Regions from separate parts of the Shewanella sp. 10B genome, predicted to be linked through region 1. Evidence: predicted binding sites of a transcription regulator. Region 1 holds the regulator's gene; each other region holds the start of a gene.
The links. The regulator sigma-54, encoded in region 1, starts transcription at its own class of promoters, with help from an activator protein. The targets are predictions, from matches to a motif close to GTTGGCACGNNNNTNGNNT.
Positions count from the first base shown of each region.

Region 2: a site for sigma-54 is predicted at 2,552-2,570, ahead of M0415_RS09640 (nitric-oxide reductase large subunit). Genes of this name have one in related genera too.
Region 3: a site for sigma-54 is predicted at 1,530-1,548, ahead of M0415_RS11445 (TorF family putative porin). Genes of this name have one in related genera too.

Region 1 covers NZ_JAMDJO010000002.1:727,407-731,645, forward strand. Annotated here, with positions in the region: gene lptC (LPS export ABC transporter periplasmic protein LptC) at 1-143, shown strand, start outside; gene lptA (lipopolysaccharide transport periplasmic protein LptA) at 130-681, shown strand; gene lptB (LPS export ABC transporter ATP-binding protein) at 678-1,409, shown strand; gene M0415_RS10800 (RNA polymerase factor sigma-54) at 1,515-2,990, shown strand; gene hpf (ribosome hibernation promoting factor) at 3,019-3,306, shown strand; gene ptsN (PTS IIA-like nitrogen regulatory protein PtsN) at 3,309-3,752, shown strand; gene rapZ (RNase adapter RapZ) at 3,749-4,239, shown strand, end outside.
Region 2 covers NZ_JAMDJO010000002.1:494,661-498,899, reverse strand. Annotated here, with positions in the region: gene norR (nitric oxide reductase transcriptional regulator NorR) at 1-29, opposite strand, end outside; gene M0415_RS09640 (nitric-oxide reductase large subunit) at 222-2,507, opposite strand; gene M0415_RS09635 (potassium/proton antiporter) at 3,130-4,239, shown strand, end outside.
Region 3 covers NZ_JAMDJO010000002.1:877,818-882,056, forward strand. Annotated here, with positions in the region: gene M0415_RS11430 (hypothetical protein) at 1-60, shown strand, start outside; gene M0415_RS11435 (response regulator) at 135-932, shown strand; gene M0415_RS11440 (HU family DNA-binding protein) at 1,079-1,351, shown strand; gene M0415_RS11445 (TorF family putative porin) at 1,641-2,333, shown strand; gene rimK (30S ribosomal protein S6--L-glutamate ligase) at 2,396-3,301, opposite strand; gene M0415_RS11455 (putative bifunctional diguanylate cyclase/phosphodiesterase) at 3,468-4,239, opposite strand, start outside.

The DNA of each region.
Region 1 (4,239 bases):
ACACTATGATAATGACCTCTGACCGCATCATTTACGTCACAGGGAAAGATTTTAATATTCAAGGGCAAGGCCTTTATGCCGACCTTAACGCGCAGGAAGTGCAATTGACCAGTCAGGTAGTAGGAACCTATGAAGCAAAATAACATATTACTTGCCGGCCTAATGCTAATCACCAGCATGAGTGCCTTCGCCAAGGTCGGTGACTTACAGCAAGAAGTGAAAATTAAAGCCGTCAGCCAAACTGCGGACATTAAAAATAACCAGATCATTTTCTTCGGTCCGGTTGAAGTCACTCAAGGCTCGATTAAAATCCATGCGGATCAACTACGTGCATTTTCTGCCGAAGGGGAAAACAGCAAGATTTTAGTGGCAACGGGCAACCCTGCGACCTACAGCCAAATTCTCGACGATGGACGCCCAGCGTCGGCGAGCGCCAAAGAAATTCGCTATGAAATGGCGACCCGCACCCTGACCTTAACAGGCTCAGCGACCCTAGACCAAGCGGGTAGCCAAGTGACGGGTAACCTCATCCGTTACGATATTATTCAGCAGAAACTGATCGCTGAGAGCACGGGTAGCGGTGATGATCGCGTAATCACCATTATTCAACCTGACAACTATCAGGAAGAACTCAAGAATCAGCCTGCGGACAAACCTGTGAAAAAACAGGATTCTAAATGACCCAAATCACCTTAAAAGCACAGAATCTCGCTAAGAGTTATAAGAGTCGTCAGGTTGTGAAAGATGTCAGCCTGACGGTGAAAACGGGTCAAGTCGTCGGCCTACTCGGCCCAAACGGTGCGGGTAAAACCACCACCTTTTACATGGTCGTGGGCTTAGTCAAAAGCGATAAAGGCCATATCTTTATCGACGATGATGATTTAACCGCCGATCCTATGCACCTGCGCGCTCGCAAAGGCATTGGTTACCTGCCACAGGAAGCCAGTATCTTTCGCAAGCTGACAGTGCACGACAATATCATGGCGGTACTGCAAACCCGTAAAGAGCTCAATCGCGATCAACGCGAAGAAGAGCTGGAACATCTGCTCGAAGAGTTCCATATCACCCATATTCGCGATAGCCAAGGCATGTCGTTATCGGGCGGTGAGCGTCGCCGCGTCGAAATTGCCCGCGCCTTAGCGGCCAATCCTAAGTTTATTCTGCTCGATGAACCCTTCGCCGGTGTCGACCCGATTTCGGTTATCGATATCAAGAAAATCATCGAACAACTCAAGAGCCGAGGCCTTGGGGTATTGATCACAGACCACAATGTGCGCGAGACTTTAGACGTCTGTGAACATGCCTACATTGTCAGTCACGGAAACCTGATTGCCGAAGGAACTCCCGCAGAGATCTTAGACAATCAGCAAGTTAGGGCTGTGTACTTAGGTGAACAATTCAGGCTATAGTTACTTAAACAGAGCCAATTAGCCTTGAATTTTGGCTTATCTGCGCCATCAATATGATAACAAGCGGCCTAAATTCAAAATAATAACGTAGGGATCAGCGGTAACATGAAAGCGTCACTCCAGCTCAAACTGGGTCAACAGTTAACCATGACGCCACAACTTCAACAGGCCATTCGTCTGTTGCAATTGTCGTCATTAGAACTGCAGCAAGAGATCCAGCAAGCCTTAGACTCTAATCCCCTTCTCGAGCTGGAAGAGGAGCAATTCGACGCGCCTACCGAACGTAAGCAAGATATCGCCGATACCGACTTTAGCGAAACGACAGCCCAGCCACAGGAACAAGACAATTCCACCGTGGACATTGCCGAGTCGTTGACCAAAGAATCCCTGCCCGAAGAACTACCCATGGACACCACTTGGGATGAAGTCTTTACCGCATCGCCAAACTCAGGTTCTGGCGCCAGCCGTGAAGATGACATGCCCTTCCAAGGGGAAACCAGTGAAGGCCTGTACGAACATTTAGAATGGCAGAAAAACCTCACGCCCTTCTCTGAAACCGATTTAGCTATTGCCACCGCGATTATTGATGCCATCGACGATCAAGGTTATCTGACTCAAAGTACTGAAGATATCCTCGAGGCCATGGGCAATCCTGAGATCGAGCTGGATGAAGTCGAAGCCGTACTCAAGCGCATTCAACACTTCGATCCCGTCGGTGTCGCCGCAAGGGATTTAAGCGAATGTCTGCTTATCCAACTCTCCCATTTTTCGCCGGATACCCCACACCTCGAAAACGCCCGTATGTTGATCAAAGATCATTTAGATCTGATCGCTGCCCGCGACTTTAGGTTGTTGATGCGTAAAACCAAGCTTAAGGAAGATGATCTGCGCGAGAGCATTGCCCTCATCCAAACCTTAAACCCTCGCCCCGGTTTGCTCATCACCCCTGTCGATGAAGAATATGTCATCCCCGATGTGTCGGTGTCGAAGAAAAATGGTCGCTGGGTGGTCGAGTTAAATCCAGACTGCATGCCAAAAATCAATGTTAATCAGCAATATGCAGCCATGGCGCGCAGCACCAAAAGCCAAGCCGATAGCCAATTTATCCGCGGGCATCTGCAAGAAGCCAAGTGGTTTATCAAAAGCCTTGAAAGCCGTAACGAAACACTGCTCAAGGTGGCAAACTGCATAGTGCAATATCAACAGGGTTTCTTCGAATACGGTGAAGAAGCCATGAAACCTATGGTCCTAAACGATATCGCCGAGGCGGTAGAGATGCATGAGTCCACCATTTCACGGGTGACCACACAAAAATACATGCATACCCCAAAGGGACTTTTTGAACTAAAATATTTCTTCTCAAGCCACGTCGGGACTGATGATGGCGGTGAGTGCTCATCCACGGCAATCAGAGCCTTCATTAAGAAACTGGTTGCAGCGGAAAACCAGAAAAAACCATTAAGCGACAGCAAGATGGCGCAACTTCTGGCAGAACAGGGAATTAACGTTGCGCGCAGAACCATTGCGAAGTACCGAGAGGCGATGCTTATTCCCCCTTCCAATCAGCGTAAAAGTTTATAGCCTAAAGTGGAAATCGGAGGACGTTTATATGCAAATAAACCTGAGTGGACACCATATCGAGATTACTGAATCGTTACGGGCTTATGTTGAGGAAAAGTTTTCAAAACTTGAACGTCATTTCGAACAGATCAATAATGTGCACGTTGTGCTCAATGTTGAGAAAATGCAACAAATTGCCGAAGCGAGAATCAACCTCACCGGTGGTGAAGTCTTCGCGACTTCAGAGCATGCAGATATGTATGCTGCCATAGACGTCCTGATCGACAAGCTTGATCGTCAGGTTATTAAACACAAAGAGAAGTTAACAAAACACTAGCAATGGAACTTCGTACCATACTGCGGCCGGAATGCACGACCTGCGCCACTCCGGGCAGTAAGAAAAAGGTACTGGAACTTATCAGCGACTTAGCCGCTGCCCAGTACCCCACCCTCTCATCTCAAGAGATCTTCGAAAGCCTAGTGGCGCGCGAAAAGATGGGGAGCACAGGTATAGGTAACGGCATCGCCATTCCACATGGTCGATTAACCGATATAACACAACCCATAGCCATATTGGTGAAATGTGAGGAGCCGATAGCCTTTGATGCTATCGATAAACAACCTGTCGACATTTTATTTGCGCTGCTAGTGCCTGCTGACCAATGTCAACAGCACTTAAGCACTTTGTCCTGCATGGCTGAAAAGCTCAGCGACAAGCAAATATTGAAGCAATTGCGCAAGACGCATGATGAAACGGAACTCTATCAGGTAATCACTGGATGAAACTGGTCATAGTGTCAGGGCGCTCAGGCTCAGGCAAATCGGTCGCACTAAGAGTGCTTGAAGATCTCGGCTACTATTGTGTCGATAATCTTCCTTTGCCGCTGATTGGCAGCTTACTCGAACAGCTCAAGGGCAGTAACGATCTCGTCGCCATCAGTGTTGACGTGCGTAACCTGCCGGAGCAAGACAAGGTACTCGTCAAACAGCTCGCCAGCCTGCCAGAGGGCACTGAACTTACCAGCTTCTTCTTAAACTCCAGCGATAAAGTACTGTTAAAGCGCTACAGCGAGACGCGGCGCTTACATCCCTTATCTAAGAGCCGAGTATCACTGCAAGAAGCCATTAAGCTTGAAGGCAAGTTGCTCGAGCCCCTGTCACAGCAGATGGATCACTACATAGATACCTCGAATCTGAATATCTATGAACTCAGCGACCAAGTACGGCAAATCCTGCTTGGCAGTGTCGATAAGGAACTGGTGATCAACTT
Region 2 (4,239 bases), 230 kb from region 1:
CGGGTAAGGTCGGTTTGACTAAGGGCCATAAAAACTCCTGCAGCGAGGTTCCCCTGATTTATAGCATTGATTGTTATATTGACACAGGTTATTTAGACACTGCTAACCGTTATTGCGGTAAGGCTATAAAAGCGTGGTAAACGATAAACGGCACAGGCCATCAAACTAAGCAACCAAGGTGCCTAAACGACACCTTGGTCAGAACGGATTTATCGCTGTGGTTAGTGATTTGTTTGTAAGACTTCCTGTTGCACTTTGGCTGGTTTATTCTGGGCTTTTCTAATCAAATCGAGCAAGAAGGCGCCCATTAAGAGACCGCCGATACTGAAGATGACATCCCCAAACATACGCATCCAAACCAGCTTTTCAACCAGCGGACTATGGATCACTTCTGGCGAGCGGGCGAACCAATATCCATGGTCGATGACGGCAAAAAACTGCGTAATCCCCACGGGTAATAACGACATGAACACCATAGCCGCTAGGCCAATGTTGAGGCTCCAGAAGGCGCCCTTAAGCATTTTGTCATTCCACTGCATATTGTCGGTGAGACCCCGCAGACAGAAGAGCATCAAGCCCATGCCCAGCATACCGTACACGCCCATAAAGGCGGCGTGACCGTGGGTGGCCGTGGTGTTTAATCCTTGAATGTAATAGAGCGAGATAGGTGGATTGATTAAAAAGCCCAGCATACCTGCACCGACTAAGTTCCAAAACGCGGTCGCCACAAAGAACATAATCGCCCAATGATAACGTTGCATCCAGCCACTGGCTTTGCGCAGACGGTAGGTTTCCATCGCTTCAAAACCAATTATGGCGAGGGGAACGACTTCTAAGGCGGAGAAGATGGCGCCCCAGGCGATCACTGAGGTCGGGGTGCCAGTAAAGTAGAGGTGGTGTAGGGTGCCAATCAAACCACCGGTTAGGAAGATCACTGTCGTGAATAACACCGCACCGTTGGCACTGCGACCGCGGATTAAACCTAAACGTACTAACATTAAGGCGATAACGGCGGTGGCAAAGGTTTCGAAGAAGCCCTCAACCCACAGGTGTACAACCCACCAACGCCAGTATTCTGCAATTGCTAAATTGGCGTGTTTACCCATAAAGAGGCCGGCGCCATAGAACAAGCCAATCGCCACGCAGGAGGCATAGAGTACCCAAATTACAGGGCGCATCTCGCCTTGCACTTTAAGGGCGGGTTTAATGGCGGCGGTGACTAGGGCCAGCCAAATCAATAATCCGACGAGGAGTAAGATTTGCCATACTCGGCCAAGATCTATGTACTCATATCCTTGGTGTCCAAAGAGGAAGTTCATGTCGAGGTCAAAATACTGCTGCACCCCAATCCATTCGCCCGCCATTGAGCCAAGCACCACGACGACTAAGGCTACCCAGAGTACGTTAACGCCGAGACGCTGATATTTAGGCTCATAACCCGATAAGGCGGGAGCAATATACAGCCCAGTGCCTAACCAGGCCGTGGCTATCCAAAATACCGCTAACTGGGTGTGCCAGGTACGAGTCACTGAGTAGGGGAGTATTTCCGAAATCGGTAAACCGTAAAACTCTTGGCCTTCAACCGCATAGTGGGCCGTGATCCCGCCGAGTAAAATTTGCAGTAAAAACAGACCAATTGCCGTGATGAAGTATTTGCCGACGGCTTTTTGTGAGGCGGTGGGTTTAGTGAAAAACAGCGGATCTTGCTCCGAAGGCTTGGGCAGACTTTCATGCTTGCCGCTCGCATGGTGCCAGATCAATCCGCCAATCCCCGCAATTAAGGTCACAATACTGAGTATTGACCAGACGATATTATCCGAGGTCGGTGTATTGCCTAATTGGGGATCGAAGGGCCAGTTATTGGTGTAGGTATAGGGGGCATCGGGGCGTTCAGTGATTGCCGCCCAGGCTCCCCAAAAGAGGAACGCATTGAGTTGTTCGCGGCGGGTAAGATCGGGCACAGTGCCTTCTTTCATGGCGTATTGTTCACGAAGCTTGCTAAGCTCCGGATCGCTCCCAAACAGGGATAAATAATGCTGCTCGACCTTATTTATCGCCTCGATACGAGTGTCGGACAAGCGAATAAGCACAGTGCCATCGGCCTGTGGCTCGACGCTGTTATGGCGTAAATCTTCCCTTAAGGCTTGTTCAAGGCCAGCTTTTTGTTGGGCGCTTAATTGGGCAAACGGTGTTTGATATTGCTGCTCTGCGCGAATATCGAGCCAAGCTTCGGCTTCTCTGTGTAACCAGTCGGCGGTCCAATCCGGGGCAACATAAGAGCCATGTCCCCAAACCGACCCCAGTTGATGGCCGCCCATGGAGCGCCAGACCAATTGGCCTTGTTCGATATCATTTTCGCTAAACACAACCTGACCATTTACATCGGTAAATGCAGTGGGGATCGGCGGTTTTTCCCGATAAATTTCACTGCCGATGCTCAGCAACACAGTGAATGAAGCAATCAGCACAACTAACAGTGCGATAGCGGTGAGTTTTTGTTTGCTCATAAGTCTCCTTGATGCAACGTCATTTTGATACGTTTCACCTGCTATTGCGTAATACGTGCCAAACCTTTTTGTTGTTGAAAATAAAGAAGAATATAAATTTTGCTCTATGCTTGATTGTCTTTTTGATACTGAATATTGATTGTTGATATGACAGTGATTGTCTTTATGACAGCTTTAGAGGCTTGTATGTCGATAACACAATGGAAAAGGTGATTTTATCTATGCTTTCAAGTTATTGCAGAGTTTAACTGGACTTAAGCCGACTTTTAGCGAATACAGCATATTTTTATATAGTTATCCTCGCGATTTTGGCGGTATACAGTGAGTTTATATGGAATGCTATTTTTAAATATATTGATAAATAAAGATTTTATCTTGTTTATGAGCTTGGGTTCATGTTCGATAGGCGTTTGTGGTTGTACTGGTTTTTATGTAAAAGTTAGTCAAAATGGCCTTTTACTGAGGATTTGGATGTAGATGTTTGAAATTTAATATTTAAAACTCCATTAATTTGCATTTTTTATGCTAGTATAGAAACACAAAAATTTTCAATTGAGTCATTTTTAATCTAGGTGATTTCTTTATCGTTTAACTAAACACTCTTGTATTTAAGGAGGCATGTGTGGATGCAGATTCCATCAATAGTTTTTTTCTGATCGGTGCCTTGCTTGCCGCTGTGAGTGTTTTGTTAAGTCCCGTGTCTTCGCGCTTGGGTATCCCTATCTTATTAATTTTCCTCGCTGTAGGGATTTTAGCCGGGGAGGATGGTCCCGGCGGTATTCTGTTTGACGACTACTCAACCGCTTATCTTGTCAGTAACTTAGCCTTAGCCATTATCTTGCTCGATGGCGGTATGCGCACGCGGGTTGCAAGCTTTAGGGTGGCGTTGTGGCCGGCATTGTCGCTGGCGACCTTTGGGGTTGCTATTACCACCAGTATCACGGGCGTGATGGCCGCATGGTTATTTGACTTACACTGGTTGCAAGGCTTGCTGGTGGGGGCAATTGTCGGTTCCACCGATGCGGCGGCGGTATTCTCACTATTAAAGGGACGTAGCCTTAACGAGCGTGTTGGCGCGACGCTGGAAATCGAATCGGGCAGTAACGACCCAATGGCGGTGTTTTTAACCGTGACCCTGATTGCCATCCTCGCTAATGTGGACGCCGAGTTATCCGTAAGCTTTATGCTGATAAGCTTTATCAAGCAGTTTGGCTTGGGGATTTTCCTCGGTCTTGGCGGCGGTTGGCTGCTGTGGAAGTTGGTGAATTTAAGCAAGCTTGCCGAAGGCTTGTATTCGATTTTAGTGCTCAGTGGCGGCCTGATGATTTATGCCGCCTCGAACAAACTTGGCGGCAGCGGCATTCTGTCGATTTATCTCGTCGGTCTCTTCCTCGGCAACAAGCCTACCCGTGGTCGTCATTCAATCCTAAACGTATTGGATGGCATGACTTGGGTCAGCCAAATCGGTATGTTCCTCGTATTAGGGCTGCTGCTCACACCGTCTGATTTGTTGGATATTTGGCTACCGGGCTTAGCGTTAGCCTTTGGAATGATCCTGTTTGCCAGACCGTTAGCCGTATGGCTCAGCTTGCTGCCCTTTAAGAGCTTTAGCAGCCGTGACCGCTGGTTTATTTCTTGGGTCGGACTGCGTGGCGCCGTGCCGATTATTTTAGCGGTATTCCCTATGATGGCGGGATTACCGGGCGCTCAGCTGTACTTTAACTTGGCATTC
Region 3 (4,239 bases), 150 kb from region 1:
TATTGGATAGCCTTTTCCCGCGTCAGCCATAATTATTTAACTGCAAAGGTAAAAGCATAAGCGTGTTTATTGCTAAGCCCTTGTTTATAGCCTAAGTTAACGGCTCCCTAAAAGACCTGATAAAGCCAGCCACTATGACTCATTTATCGCCCAGCGAACTCTCGATTCTCATTGTTGAGCCATCGGAAACCCAGCGCCGGATTATCATCAAGCGCTTACAGCAAGAAGGCATTATCAGCATTCAAAATGCGGCTGATTTGGCTCAAGCGAAAGAACTGATAGCCCGTCACAAACCGGATCTCATCGCCAGCGCCATGTATTTTGAAGATGGCACCGCGACCGAGTTTTTAAGCTACCTGCGCACCAACAGTGAATACAAAGACATTCAATTTATGTTGGTTTCGAGCGAATGCCGCCGCGAGCAATTGGAGATTTTCCGTCAGTCTGGCGTGGTCGCGATTCTGCCAAAGCCCTTTAATGCCGAACACTTAGGCAAGGCGTTGAATGCAACTATCGATTTACTCAGCCATGATGAGCTCGACCTCAGCCACTTCGATGTGCATGACGTGCGTGTGCTCGTGGTTGATGACAGCCGCATGGCCCGCAATGTGATTAAACGTACCATTGGCAACCTTGGGATCAAGCAGATCACCGAAGCGGAAGACGGCGCTCAAGCCATTGAGTTAATGCGTAATAATATGTTTGACCTGATCATTACCGATTACAATATGCCCAGTGTCGATGGTCTGGCACTCACCCAATTTATCCGTAATGAAAGCCAGCAATCCCATGTGCCTATCCTCATGGTGTCTTCCGAGGCAAATGATGCTCACTTGAGCAACGTCTCGCAGGCGGGCGTCAATGCACTGTGTGATAAACCCTTCGAACCCAAATTGGTGAAGCAGCTCCTATATCAGCTGCTCGAAGAATAAAACCTAAGTCACGAACGGGGCAAATATTCTGCATTTTTGTTACTTATAGGACACAAGCCCGCAGCAAAGGGCTTTCCAACGGCTAAACCTTGTGGCATGTTAGGCACGCTGACTTAATAAATCTACGGAAAGAAGAGACAATAAAGATGAACAAAACTGAACTTATTGCCAAGATTGCAGAAAATGCCGATATCACTAAAGCTGAAGCAGCACGTGCATTGAAATCTTTCGAAGCAGCTATTACTGAATCAATGAAAAACGGTGACAAGATCTCTATCGTTGGATTTGGCTCTTTTGAAACCACGACTCGCGCAGCTCGTACTGGCCGTAACCCACAGACAGGTAAAGAAATCCAGATCGCTGAAGCCACTGTGCCTAAGTTTAAAGCGGGTAAAACCTTGCGTGATAGTGTGAACTAATTCGCTCGACATCATTCTATAAAACGCCTCCTTTGTGGGGCGTTTTTTTTGCCCTGCGAAAAGCATGAAAGATGATTTTTTGCACAAATACAGTGCGCACACCGCTCCATTTTTGATCATTTTAAAACATTTTATTAACAACGCTTTTGTAACCATTTGTTTTTAATGATGTTCAAATAATGGCATGTGATTAGCAATTCCCTTATCAGAAAAAACCATGATGCACCAATGTCACCCGCTCGGTGGTGACATGAGTGAATCGATAAATAAGTCAATCGAGGGGATGAGAATGAGAAAATCACTGTACAGCGTTTTGGCATTATCGACGGGATTGTTACTAACCACCAACGCCTTGGCGGCGGTGTCCGGCAATATTGGCGGCACGTCTAACTATCTATGGCGCGGGGTCACTCAAACCAATGATGCGGTCGCTATCCAAGGAGGCATAGACTACAGCCATGACTCCGGATTCTATGCCGGCACTTGGGCATCCAATGTCGACTTTGGCGACGATACCAGCTATGAGTTGGATCTCTACGCAGGCTACGGCGGCAACATCACCGAAGACCTCAGCTACGATATTGGTTACCTCTACTACGCTTATCCCGATGCCGAAGGCAGCATCGATTTTGGTGAACTGCACGGCGCTATCACCTGGAAATGGTTTGAACTCAGTTACTCACAGGTGATCAATGCGGGTGATGATGTCGCAGCCGAGCCATTAGATAACAAGGATATGAGTTACCTTGCGGCCACAGCATCTTTCCCGCTGACGGATAAACTCAGCCTGTCTTTGCACTACGGCTACTCCAGTGGCGATGTGGTTGAATCTTGGTTTGGCGAAGATAACTACGCAGATTACAACGTTACTCTGAGTGCCGATACCAGCATGGGAACCGTGTCATTTATGGTGTCAGATACAGATCTGCAGGGTGATGATGCCAAGGTAGTTTTAGGCTATTCCTACGGCTTTGATTTATAAGATTAAGCACTAAATTAAGCGCTAGTAAAACAAAAACGCCGCAATAATCGCGGCGTTTTTTATTAGGCAATCACGGCACGATTCGATTTACGTGCCGATACCATCTTCTCAATGTACTCTACGATGGGTTCAGTGACCGAGATCCCCGTGGTCTGTTCAATCCCTTCAATACCGGGCGCCGAGTTCACCTCAAGGATCAAGGGACCGCGATTCGAACGTAAAATATCGACCCCTGCCACCACTAAGCCCATGGCTTTCACTGCAGCGACCGCCATCTTGCGCTCCGCAGGGGTGATTTTCACTTTCTCACCACAGCCACCTAAGTGCAGGTTAGAGCGAAAATCTCCCTCAGGCCCTTGGCGCTTCATCGAAGCCACCACTTTATCGCCGACCACAAAACAGCGAATATCGCTGCCGTTGGACTCCTTAATATATTCCTGCACCATAATATTGGCTTTCAGCCCTAAAAAGGCTTCGATCACGCTCTCGGCGGCGGTTTTGGTCTCGGCCAACACCACGCCAATCCCTTGTGTGCCTTCCAGCAACTTAATCACTAAGGGCGCGCCGCCCACCATGTTAATCAAATCGGGAATATCATTGGGTTTATTGGCAAATCCAGTAATAGGCATGCCAATACCTTTGCGAGAAAGCAATTGCAGCGCGCGTAACTTGTCCCGTGAACGCGCGATTGAAATAGAGTCATTGGCGGCAAATACCCCCATCATTTCGAACTGGCGCACTACCGCGCAGCCATAAAAGGTCACGCTGGCGTGAATGCGCGGGATAATGGCATCGAACCCCGTTAATTCTTGGCCTTGGTAATGAATGCTCGGCTTGATGGAGTTGATATTCATGTAGCAATTCAAGGTATTAATAACCACAGCCTCATGACCACGGCTCTCGCAGGCCGCCACTAGGCGTCGGGTGGAATACAACTCAGGGAACTGGGATAAGATACCTATTTTCATTGCCAAATGACCAAATTAAACACTGTGATTGAAGCTCTGTGCACACTGCATCAGAAAGGGGCGCTGATATTTGTCTATTGCTGAGTGTAAAGCAAGAAAATATTCCTCACCAGACGAAAACCTCAGCCTTAGCCAAACGTAAGATAATCTTCACAATTTAGGGTCATTATTTTGTAAGTAGTGGAGTAATGTACTTGGCCTCAAATTCGCTCGCTTCTAAGGGCCGCGAAAATAAATACCCTTGGAGCACATTGCAATTTCGTGCGGTGCAAAACTCGGCTTGTTCAGCCGTTTCAATGCCTTCGGCAACCGATGTCACGTTAAAACCATAGGCGAAATTGAGTAATGCCGCGAGTAACCGCGTATCTTTGTCATCCTTATCGTAGGAGGCAATAAAGCTCTTATCAATTTTTAATACACTGATTGGAAAGAGTTTTATATGTTCTAGGGATGAAAAGCCTGTACCGAAGTCATCGAGTGCGAATCGCACTCCAAGTTGCGCAATTCTATCGAGCACCTTGGCATGTTCATGGGGTTCTTCAATTAAGCTGTTTTCGGTAATCTCAAGCTCTAGCGCTTTCGCATCTAATCCGGTCACCTCGAGGGCATGGACAATTTTTTCATATAGATCAATGTGTCCAATTTGCGACGCCGACAGATTCACCGCAGTGGTAAAGCTATGTCCAACGGGGGTTAGCTGCGTGAGCCATTCCTGCGCTTGACGACAGGCTTCGATAAGCACCCAGTCACCGATTTCTTCCATCAGACCAATTTCCTCTGCAATAGATAGGAATTGATCCGGTGCAATCAAACCATCTTGCGGATGCAGCCAACGGATTAACGCCTCCATCCCTATCATTTGATGGGTTTGAGAATCTACTTGTGCCTGATAATAAACCTTGAATTCATTCTGCTTTAGCGCCATGCGCAAGCTGGAC